One region of the Mesorhizobium sp. M1307 genome, then DNA from elsewhere that is predicted to be linked to it. Evidence: predicted binding sites of a transcription regulator. Region 1 holds the regulator's gene; each other region holds the start of a gene.
The links. Region 1 encodes PhoB, which activates phosphate uptake and scavenging genes when phosphate is short. Its sites were predicted from a motif close to TGTCATNNANCTGTCAT; they were not measured.
Positions count from the first base shown of each region.

Region 2: the regulator PhoB is predicted to act here: its motif matches at 1,738-1,754, upstream of phnC (phosphonate ABC transporter ATP-binding protein).
Region 3: the regulator PhoB is predicted to act here: its motif matches at 2,338-2,354, upstream of NKH16_RS26245 (YdcH family protein).

Region 1 covers NZ_JAMYLR010000044.1:28,658-32,921, forward strand. The annotation lists gene pstA (phosphate ABC transporter permease PstA) at 1-21, shown strand, start outside; gene pstB (phosphate ABC transporter ATP-binding protein PstB) at 18-821, shown strand; gene phoU (phosphate signaling complex protein PhoU) at 854-1,561, shown strand; gene phoB (phosphate regulon transcriptional regulator PhoB) at 1,578-2,267, shown strand; gene NKH16_RS29265 (ROK family protein) at 2,277-3,521, opposite strand; gene xylF (D-xylose ABC transporter substrate-binding protein) at 3,809-4,264, shown strand, end outside.
Region 2 covers NZ_JAMYLR010000005.1:49,445-53,708, reverse strand. The annotation lists gene phnD (phosphonate ABC transporter substrate-binding protein) at 1-711, opposite strand, end outside; gene phnC (phosphonate ABC transporter ATP-binding protein) at 802-1,668, opposite strand; gene NKH16_RS08650 (DUF1868 domain-containing protein) at 1,835-2,545, opposite strand; gene NKH16_RS08645 (DapH/DapD/GlmU-related protein) at 3,097-3,714, opposite strand; gene phnL (phosphonate C-P lyase system protein PhnL) at 3,711-4,264, opposite strand, start outside.
Region 3 covers NZ_JAMYLR010000033.1:45,171-49,434, reverse strand. The annotation lists gene NKH16_RS26255 (lytic transglycosylase domain-containing protein) at 1-627, opposite strand, end outside; gene ispG (flavodoxin-dependent (E)-4-hydroxy-3-methylbut-2-enyl-diphosphate synthase) at 632-1,885, opposite strand; gene NKH16_RS26245 (YdcH family protein) at 2,088-2,267, opposite strand; gene NKH16_RS26240 (YdcH family protein) at 2,507-2,710, shown strand; gene NKH16_RS26235 (IclR family transcriptional regulator) at 2,761-3,564, opposite strand; gene NKH16_RS26230 (transporter substrate-binding protein) at 3,693-4,264, shown strand, end outside.

The DNA.
Region 1 (4,264 bases):
GGACGCAGAGAGGACAGATGACACAGATGTTGTCCCCAGACATGACGATGGCCGAAACGGTCGCCGAGAAGACGAAGATCGAGGTCAAGAATCTCAACTTCTACTACGGCCAGAGCAAGGCGCTGAAGGACATCAGCCTGTCGCTGCCTGAGCGCAGTGTCACGGCCTTCATCGGCCCTTCCGGCTGCGGGAAATCGACGCTGCTGCGTGTGTTCAACCGCATCTATGAGCTCTACCCAAAACAGACGGCCGAGGGCCAGGTGCTGCTCGACGGCAAGAACATTCTCGACCGGTCGCAGGATCTCAACCTCCTCAGGACCAAGATCGGCATGGTGTTCCAGAAGCCGACGCCGTTCCCGATGTCGATCTACGAGAACATCGCCTTCGGCGTCAGGCTCTACGAGAACCTCGGCAAGTCCGAGATGGACGGCCGCGTCGAACAGGCGTTGAAGCGCGCCGCGCTGTGGAGCGAGGTCAAGGACAAGCTCAACGCCAGCGGCTTGAGCCTGTCCGGCGGCCAGCAGCAGCGGCTCTGTATCGCCCGCACGGTGGCCGTGAAGCCGGAAGTCATTCTGCTCGACGAACCGGCTTCGGCCCTCGACCCGTTGTCGACCGCCAAGATCGAGGAACTGATCGACGAGTTGCAAGCCGACTACACGATCGTCATCGTAACCCACAACATGCAGCAAGCGGCGCGCGTGTCGCGCCAGACCGCCTTCATGTATCTGGGTGAGCTGGTCGAGTTCGACCGGACCGAGAAGATCTTCACGTCACCCCGCGAGAAGCGCACGCAGGACTACATCACTGGCCGCTTCGGCTGAGCCGTTCCGATCATGCATATGAGGACAGGACCATGGGCGAACACACAGTCGCTTCTTTCGACGAGGATCTCGAGCAGATCAGCAAGCTGATCCGCGACATGGCCGACCTCGCCGGTTCGATGGTCGGCGGGGCGACCAAGGCCCTGTTGAATTCCGACAACGTGCTGGCGCAACGCGTCGTTTCCGACGACGCCATCATGGATGCGCGTCAACGCGAACTGGACGACCGCGCCATCACCCTGATCGCCAAACGCCAGCCGATGGCCCACGATCTTCGCCATGTGGTCGGAGCGATCCGCATGGCGGGCGACCTCGAACGCATCGGCGACCTTGCCAAGAATATCGCCAAGCGCGTGAGTGCGGTCAGCCTCAGCGCCACGCCGCGGGACCTGTCGCATTCCATCGACGCGATGGCGCAGCTGGTTCTCATCCAGGTGCAGGGTGTCATCGAGGAATATGCTGCAGGCGATGCGGCCGCGTTGGCCAAGCTGCGTGCCGCCGACGAGCGCATCGACGTCAAATACACCTCCGTGTTCCGCGAGCTGTTGACCTACATGATGGAAGATCCGCGCAACATCACCGCTTGCACGCACCTGCTGTTCTGCGCCAAGAATCTGGAGCGGATCGGCGACCATGTCACCAACATCGCCGAAAATGCGTATTATGTGCTGACCGGCGAGCAATTGCCGGTCAATCGTCCGAAGCAGGACGAAACGACAATGTCCGCACCGGTGACATGATGGGGGTGCCCAGCCGATGATCGCACCACGCATAATGGTGGTGGAGGACGAGGAGCCGTTGGGTGTGCTGCTCCGCTACAATCTCGAATCCGAAGGCTACCAGGTCGAGGTGGTGACACGCGGCGACGAAGCCGAGATCCGTTTGCAGGAGAATGTGCCCGACCTTTTGGTGCTCGACTGGATGATACCAGCGGTTTCCGGCATCGAGCTCTGTCGTCGGCTGCGGGTGCGCCCCGAAACCGAGCGGCTACCGATCATCATGCTGACCGCGCGCGGCGAGGAGAGCGACCGGGTGCGCGGTCTTTCGACCGGCGCCGACGACTATCTGGTCAAACCGTTTTCGACACCGGAATTCATGGCCAGGGTCAAGGCGCTGCTGCGGCGCGCCAAGCCGGAAGTGCTGTCCAGCGTGCTGAAGGTCGGCGACATCGTTCTCGATCGCGAATCGCACAGGGTCTATCGCAAGAAGAGCGAAATCAGGCTCGGGCCGACCGAATTCCGGCTGCTCGAGTTCATGATGCGGCATCCGGGCCGTGTCTTCTCGCGCAGCCAGTTACTCGATAATGTCTGGGGCGAGACAATCTACATCGACGAACGCACCGTCGACGTGCATGTCGGGCGGCTGCGCAAAGCCGTCAACAACGGCCGGATGCCGGATGTCATCCGCACCATCCGCGGTGCCGGCTATGCGATCAGGGAAGATTGACCCGCCTGGTCAGGCTACGTTCTTTCTGACGCTGGGCCTCATTTGCGCGCCCGGCGCGAAAATCTCCTGGTCGACGAAGCTTAACGCCCGCATCGCGCAGCCTTCGCGGATCAGCGGCAATTCGTTCGGCTCTGTATCGAAGGAGATCGAGCCTGAATGCTGGCCGCCGGCGGTCTGGGCGATTGCCTTCCGCAAGGCCGGCTCGATCAGATCGAAGGCGGCGGCACTGGCGCCGACCATCGCGACCGGTGCCGGATCGATCAGCGCGAACAGCGAGCCGAGACCGAAACCCAGCGCTTCGCCGGCCTTGCGGTAGGCCTCGCGTTCCGGCCCATCTTTCTCGCGCGCCCGGGCCGCCAGTGCTCGCATGTCGGCGTCGCTGACGTCGGCGACCGGTTCGCTGTCTTCGCTCATCTGCCTGGCGTTGCGCCAGATGGCGTAGTTGCCGGCATAGGCCTCGATGCAGCCGCGCCGCCCGCAACGGCAGAGCGCGCCGCCCGGACGATGGATCATGTGGCCAAATTCGCCGCCCGAGGAATGCGTCCCGGTGAACAGTTCGCCCTTCAGCACCAGCCCCATGCCGATGCCATGCGAAAGCAGGATGGCGATGAAGTCGTCGCGATAGCGATCCAGATTGCGCCAGCGCAAAGCCACCGCCATCATGTTGCAGTCGTTCTCCACCGTTGCCGGGGTGCCGAATTCGTCCTCCAGCATGTCGGCAAAGGCGATGTCGGTCTGCGGCGTGATCGGCGACCACAGCATGGCGCGTGCAGGGGAGTCGGTAATGCCCTGAATCGCCAGGGCGATGCGGGCGACACTGCGGACGTCAAGGTCTGGATCCTGCAGCCGGCGCCGGACGATGGCCATGCATTCACGGATCAACTCGTCGCGCGGCATGGTCAGCGTGTCCAGCCGGCGCTGTTCCTCGGCGATCACCTGTCCCGTATAGTCGATAATGGCGGCCGACAGGAAATTCAGCGACAACACCACGGTCAGCACCGCCGCCGCTTCCGGATTGAGGGCGAGGCCGACCTGCGGACGACCGCGTTTCAACGAAACGGGCTCACTTGCCTTGCTCTCGGCGAGGATGCCTTCCCGTATCAGGTCGGAAGAGATCGCCGATATGGTCGAATGACTGAGGCCGGTGGTAGCTGCGATCTCAGTACGCGATGGCTGGCCGGCCCGGCGCACCGCCGAGATCACCATCGCCCGGTTGCGCCGGCGCAAATCGTCATGGCGGATTCCGACCGACATTGGTTTGCTTTCCTCCCGGTTGCCCGCGGCCGCTCATGAACCGGAAGCCGTCGGTAATGTCCGACAAATAGTGTCGGATGCAGGCAAATAGTGTCAGATGCAGGTGGCGCTGTCATCGTTTATTCCGACGCTCGAAAAAACTCGCAGAGTCATCAAAATCCATCAGAATCGATGTTGACAGCAGCAGGAGATCGGGCCAGTATTTTTTCGAGGCTCGAAAAAATTAGAGCTTCTAAGCTGGTCTTTGAGCCAATTGATCACGCCGTACGCGGCGCAGGGAGGATATGATGAAGAAATTCACGACCGCCATTCTGGCGGGTGTCGCCATGACGCTGGCGCTGGCGTCGGTGGCGCAGGCTAAAGACAAGGTCATCGGCGTTTCCTGGTCGAACTTCCAGGAAGAGCGCTGGAAGACCGACGAGGCCGCAATGAAGGCGGCCATCGAGGCCGCAGGCGACAAGTATATTTCCGCCGACGCACAGTCCAACCCCGGCAAGCAGCTCACCGACGTCGAGAGCCTGATCTCGCAGGGCGCCAACGCACTGATCATCCTGGCGCAGGATGCCTCGGCCATCGGGCCGGCCGTGCAAAAGGCGCTGGACGAAGGTATTCCGGTTGTCGGCTACGACCGGCTGATCGAGAACAAGGACGTCTTTTACCTGACCTTCGACAACAAGGAAGTCGGCCGCATGCAGGCCCGCGAAGTCTTCAAGGTGAAGCCGGAAGGCAACTACGTCTTCATC
Region 2 (4,264 bases), on a different contig from region 1:
CGGGATCAAGCCGGAGCGCCAGACTTCGACGAAATCGTTGGGGTCCACGGCGCCCTTGGCGACTTCCTTGTGGAAGGTGCCGGAGGTGTAGCCGTTCTTGAAGTCGCCGATGCCAGAGGAATCGTCAACCGCAACATCGACCTTGCCGTCGCGAACGGCGAGGAGGTTGTTCTCGTGGCCACCATTGAACTGTGTCGAGGCGAAGAAGGTTTCGTTCGAAGCGCCGGTGTCTTTCGGGATCTGGGTCAGCGGGATCAGGTAGCCGGAGGTCGAATCCGGGTCGGCATAGCCGAGCTTCTTGCCCTTGGCCGACTTGATGTCGGTGATGCCGGACGACTTCAGCGCAAGGCCGATCGAATAATAGCCGGTCGCGCCGTCGGTCTGCTGGGTGGTGAGGATCGGGGTCACGGCGGTCGGATCCTTGAGGTAGACGCTGGCATAGCCCGACGCGCCAAGCTCTGCGAAATCGAGCGTGCCGCCGAGCAGGCCCTGGATAACGCCGTCATAGTCGGCGGCCGGGAACAGCGAGACCTTCTCGAAGCCGAATTCGGACTTCATGTGATCGGCGAGGCACTGAAAGTTGCGCAGCCGGTCCGCTTCGTTTTCACCGCCAAGGATGCCGATGCGGAATTCCTTGATATCCTGGGCGTGAGCGGCGCTTGCCGCGATGGCGAGCAATGAAACGGCGCCAAAAACCATCTTCCTGAACATTATCTCTCTCCTGTTGGTCCCGGCCTCGCGCCGGTAGCGTTCGAATTTTTTGACAGGTGCCTTTGACGCGGGCGGGCGATCAGGCCGTTCTCAATATCCCGGGAATGCGGGCTCGAGCGGTCCGGCGGATGCAGCGATTTTCTGTTTGATGGCGACACTGGTGGAGGTGATGGCCTCGGAGATTTCGCCGCCATTGCTGTCGGCGCCGTAGACCATGCGCACGGCCTCGCGGTTGAGGGCTTCGGGCGGGCCGTCGAAGACGACCTTGCCGGCGGCCATGCCGATGATGCGGTTGCAGTAGGTGCGGGCCGTATCCAGCGTATGCAGATTTGTGATGACGGTGATGCCCTCGCGCAAATTGATGTCCTGCAGCGAATCCATCACCACCTTGGCGTTGAGCGGATCGAGCGAGGCAATCGGCTCATCCGCCAGCAACACCTTCGGCTGCTGCATCATGGCGCGCGCAATCGCAACGCGCTGCTGCTGGCCGCCGGAAAGTGTGCCGGCCGGCTGCAGGGCGGTGCGGGCGATGTCGAGGCGCTCGAGGGCTGCAACCGCCTCGGCGCATTCACCGCGGGAGAACATGCCAAATAGGTTGGACAGCGTCGAGCGGTGGTTGAGCCGGCCGAGCAGCACATTGGTCAGCACATCGAGGCGCGGCACGAGATTGAACTGCTGGAAGATCATGGCGCAGTCGCGCTGCCATCGCCGGAGCGGCGAGCCGCGCAACCGGGAAATTTCGGCGCCGTCAAAAAAAATCGATCCTTGGCTCGGATCGATGAGGCGGTTGATCATGCGCAGAAGCGTCGATTTGCCGGCGCCGGAGCGACCGATGATGCCGACCATCTGACCGTGCGGAATCGAGATGTCGACATTGCTGACAGCGGTGTTCTTGCCGAACCGGCGGGTGACGCCGCGAATTTCGAGCGTTGCTGACATTTCTGGCGTTGCTGACATGGGTAAGTTCCAGTCCAGTCGCGGTTGAAGGTCTGTTAACCCTCGCTAGCGCAACGGCATGAACCTGCGGTGTCGGATTGATGTCAGTTTTGTTACTGCCCACAGGCGCGTTTGGCGCGAAGGCGAGTTGACCCAAACCGCTGCCGTCCGGGCGGCTTGGATGGGATCAGCCGAGGATCAGCAACTCCTCGAAATGCTCCATGTCCCTGAAGCGGCAAAAGGCAGGTGGCCGCAGCTCGATCACCGGAGCCTGGCGGGCAAACAGCGAGAGGCAATCGTCGAACAGATCTTGCCACTCGGACGCCCCTTCGTCCGCCAGACGCCGGATCTGGTAGGCGAACGTGATGTGGAAGACGTAAGTGTCGTGGTCGGGATGCCGGTATCCGAAAGGCGCCGACAAGGCATCGCGCCATGCGCGCAGGATATGCACGTCCTCATCGGTTGCGCCGGCAACGGTCAAGCCCGTCGGCACGACATCGACGACCTTGATCTTGAAGGCGCCGTAGCCTTCGAAGCCGTTCAGGCGTTCCTGATAGAGGCGGGTCATGTCGTCGATGCTGGTGTCGAGCGGCACATCCTCCGGCCAATAGGGAAGCCGGCGGCGGTATTCGATGATGCCCTGGAACAGCGTCATGTGCAGGCTGGAGACGGGCGTGAAGGCCAGCCCGTCGGCATCAGGCATGGCGCGCATGCGCTCACGCACGTCGATGATCACCGCTTCCGAAGCCGAGCCGTTGACGAGATGGCAGACGACCGTGTTGCCGGGCTCGTTGAGAAAATTACCAGAGGTGTCGTAGCGCCTGCCGAGATGCACCGGAGGGGTCGGGTTCGAGCCGGCAAAGAATCCGGCGAGCGAAGGTCTGACTGAAACAGGCATTGCGATCTCCAAAGGAAGGCCGCGTCCTGCCCCGACGATGTGTCAGGGACATGAAAACCGTGCCAAGAAGTAGAATATCAAAGGCATGATTCGCCAAGTGATGCTGCCGGGGTTTCCACATCATCAAGATTGAAATAAAGATTCAAACTCGTATCAAAGAGAGGCTTCCTAATTGCTACGTTGGCGCCAGTGGTTGCGACTGTATGCTGCAGGGGTAGTCGCTGCGATGAGTTTCACAGTGGCCCTGGTTTTGACGTCCATTATATCGGGTTGTTAGCTTGAACCATCCAATATCTGGATACTTGTACAATTATGGAAATGGGCGTGACGCGGCCATTATTCTAATGATTCTCATTTTTTTAATCGTTCTAGTTACGATAAATTTTGCAAATAAAGTTGAGGAAAAACCAAATCGCTTATAGATATTGGTTGTGACAAAAAATTTATAGAACTTATCAGGTTAAATCAGACTGGTGTTGCTATTCTTATTACGTTAGGATTTCTTTCTATTATTTTGGACATTTGCCTGAGCGGCTGACTTATTCAGGGCGTCAACCCCCATGCTTCTCCAAAAACTGATTGGCCTCCAGCTCGCGGAAATCGTCGAGCGCGGCGCGCAGCCTTGCATGGTCCCAGTCCCACCAGCCGAGCGCCTGGTAGCGCTCCGCGGTGCGGCGGTCGAAGCGTTCGCGGATCGGCTTGGCCGGTACGCCGGCGACGACGGTGTAGGGCGCGACGTCCTTCGACACCACCGCGCCGGCACCGACCGCCGCGCCATGGCCGACGGTGACGCCGGGCAGGATGGTCGAGCCGTGGCCGAGCCAGGTGTCGTGGCCGATGGTGACGCGTTTGGCGCGGCGCTTGGCGAAGAATTCGCTCTCGTGCTCGGCGTCGTCCCAATAATCCGAGGCGCGATAGGTGAAATGGTGCAGCGTCGGCCGCCAGGTCGGATGGTTGGTGGCGTTGATGCGCACGCTGGCGGCGATGTTGGCGAATTTGCCGATCGTCACGCACCAGACGCCACAGTCCTGCATCATGTAGGAATAGTCGCCGAGCGTGCTTTCCGACACCCGGCAGCGCTCGGCGATCTCGGTCCAGCGGCCGAGCGTCGAGTTCTCGACTTGCGCCGTCTCGTGGACCAGCGGCGTTTCCGACAGCTTTCTTGTCATGCGGCAATTTTCCCGGCGGCAAAAGCTGTCACGTCGATGACGCGGTCGGCCACCGCCTCGCGCACGTCGCGGTCGTGGAAGATACCAAGCAGGGCAACGCCGGCCGCCTTCTTGGCCGCGATCAGCGCAATCACCACGTCGCGGTTCCTGGCATCGAGCGAAGCGGTCGGCTCGTCGAGCAGCAGGATCGGATGCTCGGTGATGAAGCCGCGCGCGATGTTGACGCGCTGCTGTTCACCGCCGGAGAACGTCGCCGGCGGCAGCGCCCAGAGCTTCTCCGGCAGGTTGAGCTGCGCCAGCAAGGCACGTGCCTTGCCGTGCGCGACCTCGCGCTCCTCGCCGCGCTCGACCAGCGGTTCGGCGACGACATCGAGGGCGGAGACGCGCGGTACGGTGCGCAGGAACTGGCTGACATAGCCGATCGTGAGCCGGCGCACGGCAAGCACGGTGCGAGGGCTGGCCGTCGCGAGATCGATGAGCCCGTCCTCGTGCTGGACGATGATCTGGCCTTCGTCGACCGCATAGTTGCCGTAGAGCATCTTCAGGATCG
Region 3 (4,264 bases), on a different contig from region 1:
GGCCACCTGCACGCCCCACGGCTTGATGTTGATCGACGACATCGGCACGGTTCTGGACATGATCACCGGCAGCTCGCGGCAAGCAGCAGCGAAACTCGCCTTCTTGTCGAGCGGCCGGATGACGCCGGCGTAGGCGGTATTGGTGAAGTTGTCGGCCGGCTCGCCCATGACGTCCAACACGTAGCTTTCGGTCTCCATCGGCAAGAAGCCGCCGGAATGCAGCCAGCGCGTCACCCGGCTCTCGCCGGCATTGTAGGCTGCGGCGGCGAGGCCGAGATTGCCGAAACCGGATTTCATTTCGGCGAGGTATTTTGCCGAGGCCGGGATCGCCTGTTCGATGTCGAAGGAATTGGCGAGCCCGCGCATCCTGGCGGTGCCCGGCATGAACTGGGCAATGCCTTCGGCGCCGACCGGGCTGACCGCATTGGGATCGAAACGGCTTTCCTTCCAGATCAACCGGGCAAAGAAATCCCTGGGCAGCCCGTTCCGGTCGGCATGGGCCTCGATCAGGTTGCAAACCTGGTCGATCAGCTTCTTTTTGGCGGGCCGTGGTGGATCGGCCTGAACGGCTGTCGCCCAGATCAGCCCGCAAATGAGAACCAGCGCCGCGCCCAGCAAACGCCGCATTCAACTACTCCGCCGCGGCTTTGTCGTGCTGCCCGAACCGCCGTTCGATATAGTCGGCGACCATCTTCTCGAAATCCGCGGCAATCGATGGGCCGCGCAGCGTCGCCGCCTTCTTGCCGTCGACGAACACCGGGGCGGTCGGTGTCTCACCGGTGCCGGGCAGCGAAATGCCGATATCGGCATGTTTGGATTCGCCCGGACCGTTGACGATGCAACCCATCACCGCGACCTTGAGGTTCTCGACGCCGGGATAGCGTTCGCGCCACACCGGCATGTTCTTGCGCAGGTCGGCCTGGATGTTCTGGGCAAGCTCCTGGAACACGGTCGAGGTCGTGCGGCCGCAGCCCGGGCAGGCGGCGACGATCGGCACGAACTGCCTGAAGCCCATGGTCTGCAACAGCTCCTGCGACACCTGCACTTCGCGTGTGCGGTCACCGTTCGGCTCCGGCGTCAGCGAGATACGGATGGTGTCGCCGATCCCTTGCTGGAGCAGGATGCCCATGGCCGCGGACGAGGCGACGATGCCTTTCGAGCCCATGCCGGCCTCTGTCAGGCCGAGGTGCAGCGCATGGTCGGATCGGGTGGCAAGCTCGGTGTAGACGGCGATCAGATCCTGCACGCCGCTGACCTTGGCCGACAGGATGATCTTCTCGCGCGCAAGGCCGATCTCTTCGGCCATTTCGGCCGACAGGATCGCCGATTGCACGATTGCCTCGCGCGTCACTTCCTGCGCGGTCAGCGGAAAGCCTTGGGCCTGGTTGTCATCCATCAGCCGGGTCAGCAGCTCCTGGTCGAGCGAACCCCAGTTGACGCCGATGCGCACCGGCTTGTCGTATCGGATCGCCATCTCGACGATTGCCGCGAACTGCCGGTCCTTCTTGTCCTTGAAACCGACATTGCCGGGGTTGATGCGGTACTTGGCCAAGGCCGCGGCGCAGGCCGGATGATCGGCCAGGAGCTTGTGGCCGATATAATGGAAATCGCCGACCAGCGGCACGTTGATGCCGAGCCGCTCCAGTCGCTCGCGGATGGCCGGCACAGCGGCAGCGCTTTCGTCGCGGTCGACCGTTATGCGCACGATCTCGGAGCCGGCGCGATGCAGCGCCGCCACTTGCGCGACCGTCTGGTCGACATCGGCCGTGTCGGTGTTGGTCATCGACTGGACGACGACTGGGGCGCCGCCGCCGACAATCACGCCGCCGACATCGACACCGACCGACCTGCGGCGTGGGAAGGGTGAGGAAAAATATCCGGTCATGCCGGCTACCTTTAATCTTGAAGGTCCGGGCATGAGGTGGAGGAGCAAAGATGGCTTGTCAATGGCAACTGGCGCGCAGGCCCAGCAAATCGGAAACAACAAGACGGCAGCTTGCCGCAAATCCATGAGCGTTTCCGGCAGCATAGAGACATGCCACCGGAAAGATCGCGCTCCGGGCGGCGCTTCTAGTCCTGGAAGGGTTTCAGTGGGTCGTCGGTTTCGCCTTCAGTTTTTCAATCTCGTCCTTGAGCGCCAGCTTGCGCCGCTTGAGATTCACGATTTCGAGGTCGTCTACCGATGGATGGGTCATCGCATCATCGATTTCGCGTTCGATGTCGCCGTGTTTCCGCTGCAGCTCATCAAGATGGGATGCAAGAGACATGATTGGTTCTCCCTTTCATGGTTTCCTCGGATTGCAGCCGTCATGGCACGTCCACCGCAGGCTCGCTTCTATGACGGCATAATGACAGTGTGCCACCATCGCGCACCGATGTCGAATGCTGCGTGGTAGCATTCCACGCCAATATGAAATGTGATATGGGCTGCGCGCCGGGGCAAGAAGCCCCGGTCCCGCCCAATCAGGCCCATAGTTTGGGCGCCGCAGACGTGCAGACGGTAAAAATGTCCGATCAGGAACAGGCAGATATCCGCCTCGAATATTCCCGGCTGAAGCAGGAACACGCCGATTTCGACGCGGCCATCAATGCGATGATCGCCATGAATTGCGACCCGCTGCAGATCCAGCGCATGAAGAAAAAGAAGCTTTTCCTGAAGGACAGGCTGATGGCGCTGGAAGACAAGATCATTCCAGACATTATTGCTTGAACGAACGCCATTGTTTGAACGAACGCCGGCGGGGCCTGCTGGAAAAGCGGTTATGCCGCGATCGAAAGCCGTGCGGCGCGCTCGCGCAACAACGCTATCAGGTTGTCGGTCTTTTCGGTCGAGGTATCGATCGGAACCACCAGGCACATCGTCGCCTCGACCCTGCCCGGCGCTGAAAAGACCGGCGCGGCCAGGCATTTCGTGTAGGCATCGACAAGGCCGGAGGTGACGCAGTAGCCGGCCGACTTGGCGACGGCGATGTCGTCTATGAAATCGTCGAGTTGCAATCTGCGGCCGTCCGGCAGCACGAGATCGTCCTCGGAGACCATATCCTCAATCGCTGCCCTGTCGAAGCCGGCGAGGAGCAGTCGCCCGGAAGCTGTCCAGGGGAGCGGTATTTGCAGACCGGTCGCCGAGCTGATCCGGAATGGCCTCGTTCCCGGGGTTGAATGGACGATGGTGTAGCGGCCGCTTTGCAGCATGCACAACTCCGAGGTCTCGCCGGTCTCGCGTGACAGATGATCGACTTCCTGGCGTCCTCGCCTGAGCAGGTCGTTGCCCCGCACATAGTCCATTCCGTAGAGATAGAGCTTCTTTCCGAAATAGACCCGATTGCCGTCTCCGGCCATCTCCAGCAGGCCTGCGTCGACCAGCGAGCGCACAAGCGTATAAGTCGTCGAACGCGGCGCGTTTACCCCCTTGGCAAGGTCGCCGATGCCGATCGCACGCTGGGTCGTGTGGAGAAACTCCAGAATCTGGAGGACCCGGTTGAGGCCCTTCTCCCGAGAAACCGAGTTCTTGTCTTCGTCCAGACCGGCGTCCGGTCGAGCGGCCAAGGCATTACCTTCTTGCATTATCGATTCCTGATGTTAATCTGTCTTGTACAGAGTACAGGCGTCCCTTGTAAGGGACAATGGCGTCAGTTGCAACCGATGCCTGTATTGCTGCTCCAAAGGGGAACACAACACGAAAGGAGGTCGCCGTGAACGACACATCCAAAAGGCGTGAATTTCTGAAACTGGGAATGGCCGGGCTTGCAACGGCCGGAGTGATGAGCGCCGCTACCGCGGTCGACGTTCAGAAAGCGGCGGCCCAGGCAGCGCCGGACAGCCTGCTGCGCACCGTCCTCGAGCGCGGCAAGGTGATCGTCGGGACCGGCAGCACCAACGCGCCCTGGCATTTCGAGAACGACGCCGGCGAACTGGTAGGCATGGACATCACCATGGGTCGCATCCTCGCCAAGGGGCTTTTCGACGATCCGACCAAGGTCGAATTTGTCATGCAGGATCCGGCTCAGCGCATTCCGAACGTGACCACCAACAAGGTCGACATCACCATCCAGTTCATGACCATGACCGCCCAGCGCTCGCAGCTGATCCACTTCTCCCGACCCTACTACGTCGAAGGCATCGCCTTGCTGACCCTTCCGAACGCCGAAAACAAGACCTTCGACAAGCTGCTTGCCGGCGGTTCGGCGACGCGGATTTCCATCCTGCAAAATGTCGATGCCGAGGCTAACGTGCATATCGTCCTGCCGGAGTCGCAGGTGATGCA